One region of the Labrys sp. Lb11 genome, then DNA from elsewhere that is predicted to be linked to it. Evidence: predicted binding sites of a transcription regulator. Region 1 holds the regulator's gene; the other holds the start of a gene.

Region 1 (7,695 bases):
GGCGGAGGCGTTCGACCTGCTGCTCTCCGGCCAGGCGACGCCCTCGCAGATCGGCGGCTTCCTGATGGCGCTCAGGGTGCGCGGCGAGACGCCGGACGAAATCGCCGGCGCGGTCACCGCCATGCGCGCCAAGATGACGCCGGTCTCGGCCCCCGACGAGGCGATCGACATCGTCGGCACGGGCGGGGACGCCTCCGGCTCCTACAATGTCTCGACCGCCGCGGCGCTGATCGTCGCCGGCGCTGGCGTCAAGGTCGCCAAGCATGGCAATCGGGCTCTGTCGTCCCGGTCCGGCGCCGCGGACGTGCTGATGGCGCTGGGCGTCAAGATCGATCTGACGCCGCAGCAGATCTCGCGCTGCATCGCCGAGGCCGGCCTCGGCTTCATGTTCGCGCCGGCCCATCACGGGGCGATGAAGCATGTCGGCCCCACGCGGGTCGAGCTCGGCACCCGCACGATCTTCAACCTGCTCGGGCCCTGCTCCAACCCGGCGGGCGTCAGGCGCCAGCTCCTCGGCGTGTTCTCGGCGCATTGGCTGGAGCCGCTGGTGGAGGTGCTGCAAACGCTCGGCTCGGTCCGCGTCATCGCCGTCCACGGCTCGGACGGCCTCGACGAGATCACCACCACGGGCCCGACCGACGCGGTCTCTCTGGAGGACGGCAAGGTCACCCGGTTCACCATCGATCCGGAAGAAGTCGGCCTGCGCCGTGCCGAGCCGGCCGACCTCAAGGGCGGCGACGGCGCCCACAATGCCCTGGCCCTGCGCGCGGTCCTCGCCGGCGAGCAGACGCCCTATCGCGATATCGCCGTGCTCAACGCCGCCGCAGCGCTGATGGTCGCCGGCCGGGCCGCCACCCTCGCCGACGGCGTGGCCATGGCGGCCGCCTCCATCGACCATGGCCGCGCCGAGGGCGCTCTGGAGCGCCTGATCCACATCTCGAACGAGTGACCGATGGCCGACATCCTCAAAACCATCGAGATCTACAAGCGCCGCGAGATCGAGGCCGCCAAGGCGGCGCTGCCTCTGCCGGAGTTGATCAAGGCAGCGCAGGCGGCCCCGCCGGTGCGCGGCTTCGCCGCCGCCCTGGCGGCCAAGCTCGCGCAGGGCGAGACCGCGCTGATCGCCGAGATCAAGAAGGCCAGTCCGTCCAAGGGCCTGATCCGGGCCGACTTCGACCCGCCGGCGCTGGCCCGGGCCTACGAGGCTGGCGGAGCGGCCTGCCTGTCGGTGCTGACCGACGCGCCATCCTTCCAGGGCAGCCCTGGCTTTCTCACCGCCGCCCGCGCCGCGGTGGCCCTGCCCGCCTTGCGCAAGGACTTCCTCTACGATCCCTATCAGGTGGTGGAGGCACGCGCCTGGGGCGCGGACTGCGTCCTGATCATCATGGCCAGCGTCACCGACGCCGAGGCCGGCAGCCTCGTTGCCGCGGCGAAGGACTGGTCGCTCGACGTCCTCTGCGAGGTGCACGATGGCGCCGAGCTCGACCGCGCCCTGACGCTCGACGTGCACATGATCGGCATCAACAATCGCAATCTCAAGACGTTCGAGACAAGACTTGAAGTGACGGAGGAACTGGCGCCGCGGGTGCCGGACGATCGTCTCCTGATCGGCGAGAGCGGCATCTTCACGCCTGCCGACATCGCCCGGCTGCGGCGCGTCGGCGTCGGCACGTTCCTGGTCGGCGAAAGCCTGATGCGCCAGGCGGACGTGACCGCGGCAACCAAGGCGCTGCTTCAGCGCCAGGCGGAGGCGACGTGAGCGGCCTCACCCATATCGGCACCTCCGGCGAGGCTGCCATGGTCGACGTGTCGGACAAGCCCGCCACCACCCGCCTCGCGGTCGCCGAGGGCCGCGTGGTGATGCAGGCCGCGACACTCGAGCTGGTGCGTGCCGGCAACGCCAAGAAGGGCGACGTGCTGGGCACGGCCCGCATCGCCGGCATCATGGCCGCCAAGCGCACCCACGAGCTGATCCCGCTCTGCCATCCGCTGCTGCTCTCCAAGGTGACGGTCGAGATCGAGCCGGAGCCGGATCTGCCCGGCTTGCGCGTCACCGCCAGCGTCAAGGTGGCCGGCCAGACCGGTGTCGAGATGGAGGCGCTGACCGCCGTCTCCGTGGCTTGCCTGACCATCTACGACATGATCAAGGCAGTCGACCGCGGCATGCGGATCGAGGGCATCCGCCTCCTGGAGAAACACGGCGGCAAGTCGGGCGAATGGCGGGCAGAGGCATGACGGAACTTCTCGCGGTCTCGGCCGCGCTGGCGCAGGTCCTGGACGGCGTATCGGCGCTGCCGGCCGAGCCGGCGCCGCTGCCGCAGGCGCGCGGCCGGGTCCTGGCCGAGCCGCTGGCGTCGCGGCGCACCCAGCCCGGCTTCGACGCCTCCGCCATGGACGGCTATGCGCTGCGGGCGGCGGATGCGGCGGCCGGGGCGCGGCTGAAGGTCGTCGGCGAGAGCGCGGCCGGCCACGCCTTCGCCGGTACGTTCGGCCCTGGCGAAACCGTGCGCATCTTCACCGGCGCCCCGGTGCCCGCCGACGCGGACACCGTGCTGATCCAGGAAAACACGCGGCGCGAGGGCGATACCGTCACGCTGACCGCCGCGGCCAGGCCCGGCCAGAACATTCGCCGCCGCGGCCTCGATTTCCGCGACGGCGACACGGCGCTGGTCGCCGGCACCCGCCTCGGCCCGCGCGATCTGGCGCTCGCCGCCGCCACCGGTCACGCAACCGTTCCGGTCCATCGCAGGCCCCGCGTCGCCATCCTCGCCACCGGTGACGAACTGGTCCTGCCCGGCACCAGCGTCGGCCCGCATCAGATCGTCGCCTCCAACAATTTCGCCCTGGCCGCGATGGCGGAAGCCGAGGGCGCGGCGGTGATCGACCTCGGCATTGCCGGCGACAGCCTGGCGGAGATCGAGGCGGCGATCCGGCGCGCACGCGACGCCGGGGCCGACGTGCTCGTCACCATCGGCGGCGCCTCGGTCGGCGACCGCGACCTCGTGCAGGCCGCCCTCACCCGCGAAGGCATGCAGCTCGGCTTCTGGAAGATCGCCATGCGGCCGGGCAAGCCGATGATGCACGGCAGCCTCGGCGCCATGCGCATCCTCGGCCTTCCCGGCAATCCGGTCTCGGCGATCGTCTGCGGCGTGCTGTTCCTGACGCCGCTGATCCGTGCCCTCGCCGGCCGCGCCGACCGGACATTGCCGCGTCGTCCGGCCCGTTTCGCCGTGGACTGGCCGGCCAACGATCTGCGCGAAGACTATCTGCGTGCGACCTTCACGCTTGACGCAGCGACGAACCTGCCGATGGTGACACCATCGGCCGTGCAGGATTCGTCCATGGTTGCCGTGCTCGCCGGCTCCGACTGCCTCGCCATCCGGCCGCCCCATGCCGCTGCGGCACATGCCGGCGATGCCTGCGAGATCATCGATCTTCGCGCCGCCGGCTACTGATCGTCTTTACCGGAAGTTCATGGTTGCGGAACACAGTGCGAACATGTAGCACTGTTCATGGTTTGTTTGGCGATTCACCAGTTGATTCGCTGCCTCCGCGCCGGGAACGCCCATGCTGACGAAGAAACAACACGAATTGCTGCGCTTCATCCACGAGCGGCTGAAGGAGCAGGGCGTTCCCCCCTCCTTCGACGAAATGAAGGACGCGCTCGATCTTCGCTCCAAGTCCGGCATTCATCGTCTGATCATGGCGCTGGAGGAGCGCGGCTTCATCCGCCGCCTGCCCAACCGGGCACGGGCGTTGGAGGTCGTGAAGCTGCCCGAATCCTCGGTACCGGGCCTCACCACAGTGTCGGCCCCGCGCGGCTTCCGGCCCAATGTCATCGAAGGCAATCTCGGGCGGGTGCGAGCCGCTCCCCCGCCGGCCCTGGACGAGGACGCCGCGCGTTCGGTGATGATCCCGGTGATGGGCCGGATCGCTGCCGGCACGCCGGTCTCGGCGATCCAGAGCAAGAGCCATACGATCAGCGTGCCGCCGGAGATGCTGTCGGCGGGCGAGCATTTCGCCCTGGAGGTCCGTGGCGATTCGATGATCGAGGCCGGTATCTTCGACAACGACACGGTGCTGATCCGGCGCCAGGACAATGCCGAGACCGGCGATATCGTGGTGGCGCTGATCGATGACGAGGAAGCCACCCTCAAGCGCTTGCGCCGTCGCGGCGCCTCGATCGCGCTGGAGGCCGCCAACCCGGCGTATGAGACCCGCATCTTCGGCCCCGACCGCGTGCGCATCCAGGGCAAGCTGGTCGGTTTGTTCCGCCGCTACTGAGGCAAGGCCTCGTCCCGGGCAGGCGCCTCGTCGGGGGCAGCTTCGCTTTTCTCCTCCTGCGTATCAGGCGGCGGCTTGGGGCGCGGGGGAGCCGGCGCCCAGGGCCTGTCGCCGCCGGCCTCACGCGCCGTGACGATGCGCCAGCGCGGCTCGCCGGTGTCCGGCGTCGGGCCGTCGTCATAGATGGCGAGGGAACCGGCGGCGCGGATGGATGTCCGGTCCAGCACCAGCCCCGCAGCCTTGCAGCGCGCCGGGACCGGCAGGGGCGAGACCAGGATGGCGACCCGGCCGCAATCCTCCTCGATGGCGTTGACGGTGCGGTCGAGCACCAGGAACCGTCCCTTGCCCAGAGGCGCCGAGCAACCCTCCTTGTCGCAGCGCACAGCCGCCGTCAGCGTCGGGTCTTCCAGGTTGCGGCCGTCACCCAAGGCCAGCAGCCATTCGCGCTGATTGAAGGCGTCGCGCCGGCTGCCGATCGTCGACAGGGTCGCACCGTCGCGCACCAGCGCGGCATAGCCGTTGGCGCCGATGATGGCGACGGGACGTGCGTCGATCGTGGCCAGGGCGCTGCCGGCCGCCAGCGGCAACATGGCGACCAGGGCGAGACGCGTGCGCAGGATGGCCAGCAGCACGATTCCGGCGGAGAACGCGGCCAGGGCGGCGGCCGAGAATTGCGGCGTGACGATCTCAGAGCCAGGCCAGGACGCGACCATGCGGGCGATGGCCATGAACCAGCCGACCGCCACGCCCATGGCCGACCAGAGCGGCGCACCATAGCCGAAGGGCTCGGCCGCCAGCGCCAGCAGGGCCAGAGGCATGATCAGGAGCGACACGATCGGCGTCGCCATGAAGTTCGACGCCAGGGACTGCAGCGTCAGCCGGTGGAAATGGAAGGCCGAGAACGGTGCCGTCGCCAGGGAGGCAATGATGGTGGTGACGGCGAGGCCGACGACGACGATGCCCAGCCGCGACAGCATCCGCCCCATGGCCGTGGCCGGAGGCCGCGCACCCGGCCGGCGCGGCCTGTCATACCAGGCCACCATCATCGCCACCGCGCCGAACGACATCTGGAAGCTCGGCCCCAGCAGCTGTTCGGGGGTTGTCAGCAGCACGAAGGCGGCGGCGAGCCCGACATTGCGCCGCGTGACGGCACTGCGGCCAAGGGCCACCGCCATCAGCACGATCGCCGTCATGACGAAGGCGCGCACGGTCGCGACCTCTGCTCCGGAAAACAGCGTGTAGGCGGCGGCCGGCGCCAGTGACAGCATGGCCGCCAGCGCTTTGAGGGGCATGGTGAGGGCGATGCGGGACGACAGGGCGAGCAGCGCCCGGATCAGCCAGAACAGGCCGCCGGCGAACAGGGCCATATGCAGGCCGGAGATCGAGACGACATGGTAGAGCCCGGCAGCCCGCAGGGCGGCATTGGCGTCCTCGGGGATGAGGCCGCGCTTGCCGGTCACCTGCGAGGCGGCGACGGCGCCGTTTTCGCCGGGGATCACCGCGACGATGCGATCGGTCAGGGCGTTGCGGGACCGATCGAGGCCGGCGGCGAAGCGCTCGCTCCAGGACATCGTCACGGGCCGAGGGGCCGGCTGGAGCTTGCCCGCGGCAAAGCCGACGGCGCCGATGCCGTCGAAATAGGCGTCGCGGGCGAAGTCGTAGCCGCCGGGCACGGTCGGAGGCGGCGGCGGCCGCAGCAGGGCTTTCACGCTGACGCTGTCGCCCGGCGATATGTCGCCGACGCTGCGCACGGTCAGGCGGACCAGCGCCGGCACGTCGGCCGGCGCGAGGCCGTCGATGCTTGCCGGGCGTAGCACGAGGCGGGCCGAACCGCTGGCGCGCCGCTCGACCGACAGCACCGCTCCGGTGACCACGGCCGTCATGGACCTGCGCAGTTGCGGCGCTTCCAGACTGAGCGTGCGCAGCTTGGCGGCCGAGAAACCCAGGGCCGCAGCGGCGACACAGACCAGGCCGACATGGAGCCAGCGCCGGCCGCTGGCGATCCAGGCTCCGGCGAGGGCGGCGGCACCGAGAAGGGCGGGCCCGGCAAGGCCCGGCTCCTCCGGCGCAGCGAAATAGGTGATGACGCCGAGCCCGAGGAAGACCGGCACGACGAGGGCGAGATCGAGACATTCGTTCTCGAAGGCCAGGGCCGCGCGCAGCCGATCGCAGGCCGCGAGCCAGCACCGCTGCACAGCCTCGAGGCCCGGCGACGCCGCATTCCGGCGGCGCGGCCGGACCCCGGCGACCTCGACACGTTCCCCCGCCCGCCCACGTCCCGCCAAAGGCAGCTCCAACGCTACCGCCGAGCACAACGCTGTGCTAAACGCCGCAGCCTATTGCCTTCTCCGCCCGGTCGCCAAGGCTGCGCCACAAGAGAATCCGCTCAGACATGTCTCCGCCCGTCGTCACCCGCTTCGCTCCCTCCCCCACCGGCTTCCTGCATATCGGCGGCGGCCGCACGGCGCTGTTCAACTGGCTCTACGCCAAGGCGAAGGGCGGCAAGATGCTGCTGCGCATCGAGGACACCGATCGGGAGCGGTCCACCGAGGCGGCGATCGATGCCATCATCGACGGCCTCTCCTGGCTCGGCCTGGACTGGGACGGCGATCCGATCTTCCAGTACGCCCGGGCCGCGCGCCATCGCGAGGTGGCGGAGGCGATGCTGGCCAAGGGCTGTGCCTATTACTGCTATGCCACCCAGCAGGAGCTGGAGGAGATGCGCGAGCTCGCCCGCAAGGAAGGCCGCCCGCCGCGCTATGACGGGCGCTGGCGCGACCGCGACCCGGCGACGGCGCCCGCCGGCGTGAAGCCGGTGATCCGCCTGCGCGCACCGCAGGAGGGCGAGACCGTCATCGACGACGACGTGCAGGGCCGCGTCACCTGGGCCAACAAGGACCTCGACGATCTGGTGCTTCTGCGCTCGGACGGCACCCCGACCTACATGCTGGCGGTGGTGGTGGACGATCACGACATGGGGGTCACCCATATCATCCGCGGCGACGACCACCTCACAAACGCCGCCCGGCAGAAGCAGATCTACGAGGCCATGGACTGGGACGTGCCGCGCATGGCGCATATTCCCCTGATCCACGGCCCCGACGGGGCCAAGCTCTCCAAGCGCCATGGCGCGCTCGGGGTCGATGCCTATCGCGCCATGGGCTACCTGCCCTCGGCCATGCGCAACTATCTCGTCCGTCTGTCCTGGAGCCATGGCGACCAGGAGATCTTCTCCACCGAGGAGATGATCTCCGCCTTCGACACGACGGCGATCGGCCGGTCGGCGGCACGCTTCGACTTCAAGAAGCTGGAGAACCTCAACGGCCATTACATGCGCGCGGCCTCGGACGCCGAGTTGATGGACGCGATCGACAAGCTGCTGCCGCATATCCCCGAGGGAGCGGACCTGGC
Region 2 (7,695 bases), on a different contig from region 1:
GGCCTGGAATCCGTCGAGGATCAGCTTCTCGAACAGGGCGCGGCTGCCATAGTCGGGCACGCCCCAGTCGGTGTCGTGGTAGGCGACGTAGAGCGGATCGGTGCCGGGCCAGGGGCAGCGCATCTTGCCGTCGGCATGGAGGATGGGTGTGCGGTCCATGCGCCGTTGGTAGAGGGGAAGCGGGGCAAGATCAAACCCCGGCGCGGTCCCGGCCGGGAAATTTGACCGGGGCCGGCGCAGGGCCGCTTCAGGCTCGGATCCGCAGCACGATCTTGCCCTGGGGGACGGGGCGGCGGCCTCCCGGCATCTCATGCGCCTCGTGCGCGGCAGCCAGGGGCGGCACAGCCCCGACGGCGGTCCTCAGCTCGCCCGCCGCGATCATGGCGGCGACGCGCTCGAGGCGCTGCGCGGTCACCTGGACCAGGAAGAAGCGGGCCTGCACCTCACCGCCGACGAGGTCGATCGCCGCAGCCACGACGCCGGCCTCGTCCTCGAAGCACTCGGTCAGGCCTTCTTCCGGCGGCGGCCGTCGCGCGGCCTTCGCCGAACAAGGCGGCACGGCGGAGGGCCGCCGATTGCCCGGGGATCTCCGGAAGCATTGTCCGGCGCGAGCGGTCAATCGGCCGAGGCAAGGAGCCGGCGAACCCGGCTCGCCGCCTCACGGCACCGCGGACAGCAGGATGAAGATGGCGAAGATGCCCAGATGCACCGTGCCCTGCAGCACCGTGGTGCGCCCGGTGCCGAGCGTCAGCGTGCTGACGAACAGGGTCAGGACGAGGAGCACCATGTGCTCGGGGATCAGGCCGAGCGTCAGGCTCTGGCCGGTGATCACCGACAGGGCGGCGACCACCGGGATGGTCATGCCGATGCTGGCCAGCGCCGAGCCGAGCACGAGGTTGACGCTGTTCTGCAGGCGGTTCAATTCGGCGGCGCGCACCGAGGCGATGCCTTCGGGCAGCAGGACGAGCGTGGCGATGACGACGCCGACGAAGGTCTGCGGCAGGCCGGCGGCCACGATCGCCTGATCGAGTGGCTTCGACAGGATCTTGGCCAGGAGCACCACCGCCACAAGGGACAGCGGCAGCAGGATGCCGCTCGCCATGGTGACGTGGCGCAGCGGCTGCACCACCTCGTGTCCGGAGGCGACAGGGTCGTCGGCCGATTCCATGAAGTAGTCGCGATGCCGGATCGTCTGCACGAAGATGAAGACGCCGTAGAGCAGCAGCGACACCACCCCGACGCAGGCAAGCTGCAGCGAGGAGAACTGCCGCACGCCGCCGGCGATCACGAAGTTCGGCAGCACCAGGACCAGGGCGGCGAGCGTGCCGAGCACGGCCAGGGCCGAGGAGGCGGCGTTGAGCTGGAAGGTCTGCTCGTGATGGAGCCGGCCGCCGAGCACCAGGCACAGGCCGATGACGCCGTTGAGGACGATCATGATGGCGGAGAACACCGTGTCCCGTGCCACCTCGGCGGCGCCTTCGGCCCCCGACAGCATGATCGAGACGATCAGGGCGACTTCGATCACGGTCACCGCTGCGGCCAGGATGATCGAGCCGAGCGGCTCGCCGACGCGCGCCGCCAGGATTTCCGCGTGGTGGACCGAGGCGAAGACCGCGCCGCCGAGAAACAGCGTGGCGACGATCAGCAGCGCCGCCGACCCGTCCGAGGCGATGCCGGTCATCTTCAGGGCGATGACGAGGCCGGCGCCTGCCGGCACGAGCCACGACCAGGACGGCACGCTGGCATGATGATTGTGGGACATGGGCCGGTCCGATCGGAGGAGGGGTGGTTCATGAAGGGACGATGTGGCCATGTCGAGGCGGCGGGATCGACGACCATCGCCAGGCGTGTCGCCTGCGCCTCAAATCGGCGTAAGCCCGAAGGACGGGAGGCTCGACAACGCCGTCGTCGGTCCGCAGCCGCACGCATCAATCCCCAGGCAATGGCCCCGCGCAGGCGGCGCCGCGATCATGGCGATAGTCCTACCGCATCCTGCCCGCCGAGGGCCAGAGGCGCCGCGCCGGTCGCCGAGCCTTCAAGCACCCGGCGACCATTCCCGTGACGCGCCGCCCCGGGAGGCGGCCGGCATCATTTGCGGCGCATCGCTTCCGCCAGCGCCGCGCCGAGAGCGCCCTGCGTCGTGCCGCTGCCGCCGCGGTCCTTGCCCGGCGGCGGACGCTGGCCGCCCTTGGCGTCGGCGCCGCGCGAGCCGATGCTCTCGCCCGGCCGGCGGCCGCCCTCCTTGCGCATCGACAGGGCGATGCGCTTGCGCTTCACGTCGACGTCGATGACGCGGACGGTGACGACGTCGCCGACCTTCACCACCTCGGAAGCCTCCTTCACCCGCCTGTCGGCCAGCTCGGAGATGTGCACCAGCCCGTCCTGGTGGACGCCGATGTCGACGAAGGCGCCGAAGGCGGCGACGTTGGTCACCACGCCCTGCAGGCTGAGGCCGGGCTTGAGGTCGCCGATCTCCTCGATGCCCTCGGCGAAGGTGGCGGTCTTGAACTGCGGGCGCGGGTCGCGGCCGGGCTTTTCCAGCTCGGCGATGATGTCCCTGACGGTCGGCAGGCCGAAGCGCTCGTCGACGAAGCGGGCCGGGCTGAGCTTGCGCAGTGCGGCCGTGTCGCCCATCAGGCTGCGGACGTCGCGCCCGCAGGCTTCGACGATGCGCTTGGCCACGGGATAGGCCTCCGGGTGGACGGCCGAGGCGTCCAGCGGCTCGTCGCCGTCGTTGATGCGCAGGAAGCCGGCGCATTGCTCGAAGGTCTTCGGCCCGAGCCGCGGCACGGCGAGCAGGTCGCGCCGCCTGCGGAAGGCGCCCTTCTCGTTGCGGTGGACGACGATCGCATCGGCGAGCGAGCCGCCGAGGCCTGAGACGCGGGCGAGCAGGGCCGGGGAGGCGGTGTTGAGATCGACGCCCACCGCCGTCACGGCGTCCTCGACGACGGCGTCGAGGGCGCGGGCGAGCTTGTGCTGGCTGACATCGTGCTGGTACTGGCCGACGCCCACGGCCTTGGGCTCGATCTTGACCAGTTCGGCCAGCGGGTCCTGCAGCCGCCGGGCGATGGAGACGGCGCCGCGCAGCGACACATCGAGCTGCGGCATCTCGGCCGCGGCGATCTCCGAGGCCGAGTAGACCGAAGCGCCGGCCTCGGACACGACGATCTTCGCCGGCTTCGGCGCCGGCAGCTCGGCCAGCAGGGCCTGGACCAGCCGGTCGGTCTCGCGGCTGGCGGTGCCGTTGCCGATGGCGATCAACTGGACCCCGTGCCTGCGGACCAGCGCGGCGAGCGCAGCCATGGCGCCGCGCACGTCGTTCCTGGGCTGGAACGGGTAGACCGTCGCGGTGTCGATGAGCTTGCCGGTGCCGTCGACCACCGCCACCTTGACGCCGGTGCGAATGCCGGGATCGAGGCCCATGGTGACCTTGGCGCCGGCCGGGGCGGCGAGCAGGAGATCCTTGAGGTTGCGGGCGAACACCCGGATCGCTTCCTCCTCGGCCCGCTCGCGGATGGCGGCCATCATGTCGATGGAGACGTGGCTCGAGATCTTCACGCGCCAGGTCCATTTGGCCACGGTCATCAGCCAGGCGTCGGCGGCGGTGCCGCCGGCGGCCCGGATGCCGTAGGCGTTGGCGATCATGGTCTCGATGGGCTTGACCGGCGACGGATCGTCCTCGTCGACCTCCAGGTCGAGGGTGATGACGCCTTCCTCGCGCGCCCGCAGCAGAGCCAGCACCCGGTGCCCGGGCGCGTCGGCCCAGCTCTCGGCATGATCGAAATAGTCGGAGAACTTGGCGCCTTCCTCCTCCTTGCCGGCGATGACGCGAGCCCTCAGCCTCGCCTTGCGCTGCATATGGGCGCGAACCTTGCCCACCAGCTCGGCGTTCTCGGCGAACTCCTCCGACAGGATGTCGCGCGCCCCGTCGAGGGCGGCCTTGGCGTCCGGCACCTTCTCGCCGAGGAAGGCCTTGGCTGCCTCGGCCGGATCGAGGCCACGGTCGGCGAGGAGCGAGCGGGCCAGCGGCTCCAGGCCGTTCTCGCGGGCCGTATCCGCCTTGGTCTTGCGCTTCTGCCGATAGGGCAGATAGAGGTCCTCGAGCTCGGCCTTGGTCGTCGCGGCGCCGATCTTGCCGCCGAGCTCATCGGTGAGCTTGCCCTGTTCCCGGATGGAAGCGAGGATGGCGGCGCGCCGGGCCTCCATCTCGCGGAGATAGCCGAGCCGCTCCTCCAGCTTGCGCAACTGCGTGTCGTCGAGGCCGCCCGTCGCTTCCTTGCGGTAGCGCGCAACGAAGGGCACGGTCGCTCCGCCGTCCAAGAGGGCGATCGCCGCGGCCGCCTGCTCGGGCCGGCAGGCGATCTCGGCGGCGATCAGGGCGGGGAGCAGGGCTTCGGTCATGGCGATCTCCAGATTCGGGGCGCGGAGAATGCCCCGGCGGCGCGCGATTGTCAGCCGGCCGCAGGATGCGGCGCCCGCCTTCCACACCCGCGGCGGGCCGGGCAGGTCGTCACAGCTCCTTCTCCGCCAGCTCACGGAACGCGTCGGGCACGGATCGGCTGAGCTCCAGGGCGACCGAGCCGTAGCCGACGGCGTCCCAGCCGAAGCGTTCGCGGATGCGGTCGACGGCGCGGTCGGCCAGCCAGCGCGCCCTGCCGCGCTGCGTGCCCGGCCGCCGTTCGTCGCCCGCCAGGCCGAAGGGCAATTCCATCTGCACGGCGGCGTCTTTCTCCAGATGCGATACGGAGATGGCGAGCAGCGAGATCGTCCTTTCGCCGGGGCAATGGGCGAGGACCGCGCGCACCAGGTCTTCGGCCACCTCGGCGAGCACGGCGGTTGCCGAGATCGGCGCATCGAGCGTCGTCGACCGGCAGACCGAGCGCATGTCGGCGAAGCGCACGCGCACCGTCACCGTCCGGCCTGAGCGCGACTTCGCCCGCAGCCGGGCGCAGACCCGGTCGGCGAGGTGGCGCAAGGCCGGCCGGAACACGCGCTCCTCGGCCGGCCTGCGGCCGAGCGCCGACTGCGCGCCGGCGGACCGGGAGCGGGACTGTGTCCGGATCGCACGCGGGTCGCGGTTCCAGGCGAGGGCCGAGAGCTTTTCGCCCGCCGCGGCGCCGAGCAGGCGCTCCAGCGAGCGGCCCGGCAGGTCGGCGAGCTGGCCGATGGTCTCGACGCCGATCCCGGCCAGCCGCGCCTTGGCGACCGGGCCGACACCCCACATCAGCTCGACCGGCAGGTCATGCAGGAAATCGAGCTCGGTGGCCGGGTCGACGACCACCAGCCCGTCCGGCTTCGCCACCTGCGAGGCGATCTTGGCGAGGTGCTTGGTGCGCGCCACGCCGACGGAGATCGGCAGGCCGAGCTCGTCGCGGACGCGACGGCGGATCGTCCCGGCGATGTCGGCCGGCGGACCGAACAGATGCGTGCAGCCGGCGACGTCGGCGAAGGCCTCGTCGATGGAGATGCGCTCGACCAGCGGCGTGAAGTCGCCGATGACCCGGATGGCTGCGTCGCCCAGCCGCTGGTATTCGCTGAAATGGCCGCGGACGAAGACGAGCTGCGGGCAGAGCTCGCGCGCCCGCCGCCCCGGCATGCCGCCGCGCACGCCGAAAGCCTTCGCCTCGTAGGAAGCCGCCAGCACGACCCCGCCGCCGACGGCGATCGGCTTGCCGCGCAGCGACGGATCCAGCAACTGCTCGACGGACGCATAGAAGGCGTCGAGGTCGGCGTGGAGGATGGTGGCCGTCATGTCCGTCCGATCCTCGCCGGCGACAGCGGGCAGGTCTCTGTGATCGGAACATAAAGAGAACATATGGTGACGACTGTCAAGCTGCCGCCGATGTTCTCCAGCGCAGCCGCAGCGCACGCTGCCAGCCGGCGAGGCTCCCTTCGGCGGTCGGCGCGAGGTTCTGCGAGCAGACGTGTTGCTCATGCGCCGATGTATGAGTACGTGACGTCATGTCGAAGTGACAGCCGGTGCCCGCCCGCGCAGTTTCCTGGCGTGAAGCGCGGAGGGCTCTTCGCAGGGAGGCCGGACATGACGCGCAGCAGGAAGACGCCGGACGAGCTCAGGAGCGCCCGCTGGTTCGCGCCGGACGATCTGCGCAGCTTCGGCCACCGCTCCCGCATGATGCAGATGGGCTATGGTCCGGAGGACTGGGGCGGCCGGCCGGTCATCGCCATTCTCAACACCTGGTCGGACATCAATCCCTGCCACGCCCATTTCAAGCACCGCGTCGAGGATGTGAAGCGGGGCGTGCTCCAGGCCGGTGGCCTGCCGATCGAGCTGCCGGCGAGCTCGCTGGCCGAGCAATACGTCAAGCCCACCACCATGCTCTACCGCAACCTCCTGGCCATGGACGTGGAGGAACTGATCCGCTCCCACCCGGTCGACGGCGTCGTGCTGATGGGCGGCTGCGACAAGACCACGCCGGCCCTGCTGATGGGGGCCACCAGCGCCGGCCTGCCGGCCATCGTCCTGCCGGCCGGGCCGATGCTGCGCGGCAACTGGAAGGGCAGGACCCTGGGGTCGGGCTCCGACGCATGGAAATACTGGGACGAGCGCCGCGCCGGCGCCATCAGCGAGGCCGACTGGTCGAACATGCAGGCCGGCATCGCCCGCAGCTACGGCACTTGCATGACCATGGGCACCGCCAGCACCATGACCGCCATCGCCGAGGCGATCGGTATGACCCTGCCGGGCGCCTCCTCCATTCCCGCCGCCGATTCCGGCCATATTCGGATGAGCGCCGAATGCGGCCGGCGCATCGTCGAGATGGTCTGGGACGACCTGACGCCGGACCGGATCCAGACGCGCGAGGCCTTCCTCAACGCCATCGCCGTGGCCATGGCCATGGGCTGCTCGACCAATGCCATCATCCACCTCATCGCCCAGGCGCGCCGCGCCGGCCAGGACATCGGGCTCGACGATTTCGAGGCCGCCAGCCGCTCCGTGCCGGTGCTCGCCAATGTGCGGCCGAGCGGCGACACCTATCTGATGGAGGACTTCTTCTATGCCGGCGGCCTGCCGGGGCTGATGTCGCGCATCCGCGGCCATCTCCATCTCGATGCCCTCACCGTCTCCGGCCGCACCGTCGGCGAGGCCATCGCCTCGGCCGAGATCCACAATGACGACGTCATCCGGCCGCTGTCGAACCCGGTCTACGCCGAGGGCGCCCTTGCCGTGCTGCACGGCAACCTTGCGCCGGAGGGCTGCGTCATCAAGCCGAGCGCCTGCGACCCGCGTTTCCTCAGCCATTCCGGTCCGGCCCTGGTCTTCGACGACTATCCCGCAATGAAGGCGGCCATCGACGACGAGAGCCTCGACGTCACTGCCGACCATGTGCTGATCCTGCGCAATGCCGGGCCGCAGGGCGGCCCCGGCATGCCGGAATGGGGCATGCTGCCGATCCCCCGGAAGCTGGTGAAGCAGGGCGTGCGCGACATGGTGCGGCTCTCCGATGCGCGGATGAGCGGCACCAGCTACGGGGCCTGCATCCTGCACGTCTCGCCGGAATCCCATGTCGGCGGGCCTCTCGCCCTGGTGCGGACGGGCGACCGGATCAGCCTCGACGTCGCCGCCCGGACCATCACGCTCGACGTGCCGGAGGAGGAACTGGCCCGGCGCCGCGCCGCCTGGGCGCCGCCGCCGCCGCGCTTCGAACGCGGCTATGGCTGGATGTACACCCGCCA

Evidence for each region. Region 1 encodes LexA, which represses DNA repair genes until DNA is damaged. Its sites were predicted from a motif close to TGTTCNNNNTGTGTTCNG; they were not measured.
Region 2: dinB (DNA polymerase IV) is a predicted target of LexA. The motif match lies at 5,797-5,814, and genes of this name have one in related genera.

Annotation. Positions count from the first base shown of each region.
Region 1 is NZ_BAAJOT010000005.1:248,578-256,272, reverse strand. Features, by position in the region: gene trpD (anthranilate phosphoribosyltransferase) at 1-949, shown strand, start outside; gene trpC (indole-3-glycerol phosphate synthase TrpC) at 953-1,759, shown strand; gene moaC (cyclic pyranopterin monophosphate synthase MoaC) at 1,756-2,235, shown strand; gene AC27L4_RS19805 (molybdopterin molybdotransferase MoeA) at 2,232-3,455, shown strand; gene lexA (transcriptional repressor LexA) at 3,568-4,284, shown strand; gene AC27L4_RS19795 (ComEC/Rec2 family competence protein) at 4,278-6,569, opposite strand; gene gltX (glutamate--tRNA ligase) at 6,677-7,695, shown strand, end outside.
Region 2 is NZ_BAAJOT010000001.1:719,093-726,787, forward strand. Features, by position in the region: gene AC27L4_RS03395 (DNA-3-methyladenine glycosylase I) at 1-159, opposite strand, end outside; gene AC27L4_RS03400 (zinc-binding dehydrogenase) at 248-559, opposite strand; gene AC27L4_RS03405 (calcium:cation antiporter) at 659-1,681, opposite strand; gene AC27L4_RS03410 (Tex family protein) at 2,089-4,401, opposite strand; gene dinB (DNA polymerase IV) at 4,511-5,752, opposite strand; gene araD (L-arabinonate dehydratase) at 6,041-7,695, shown strand, end outside.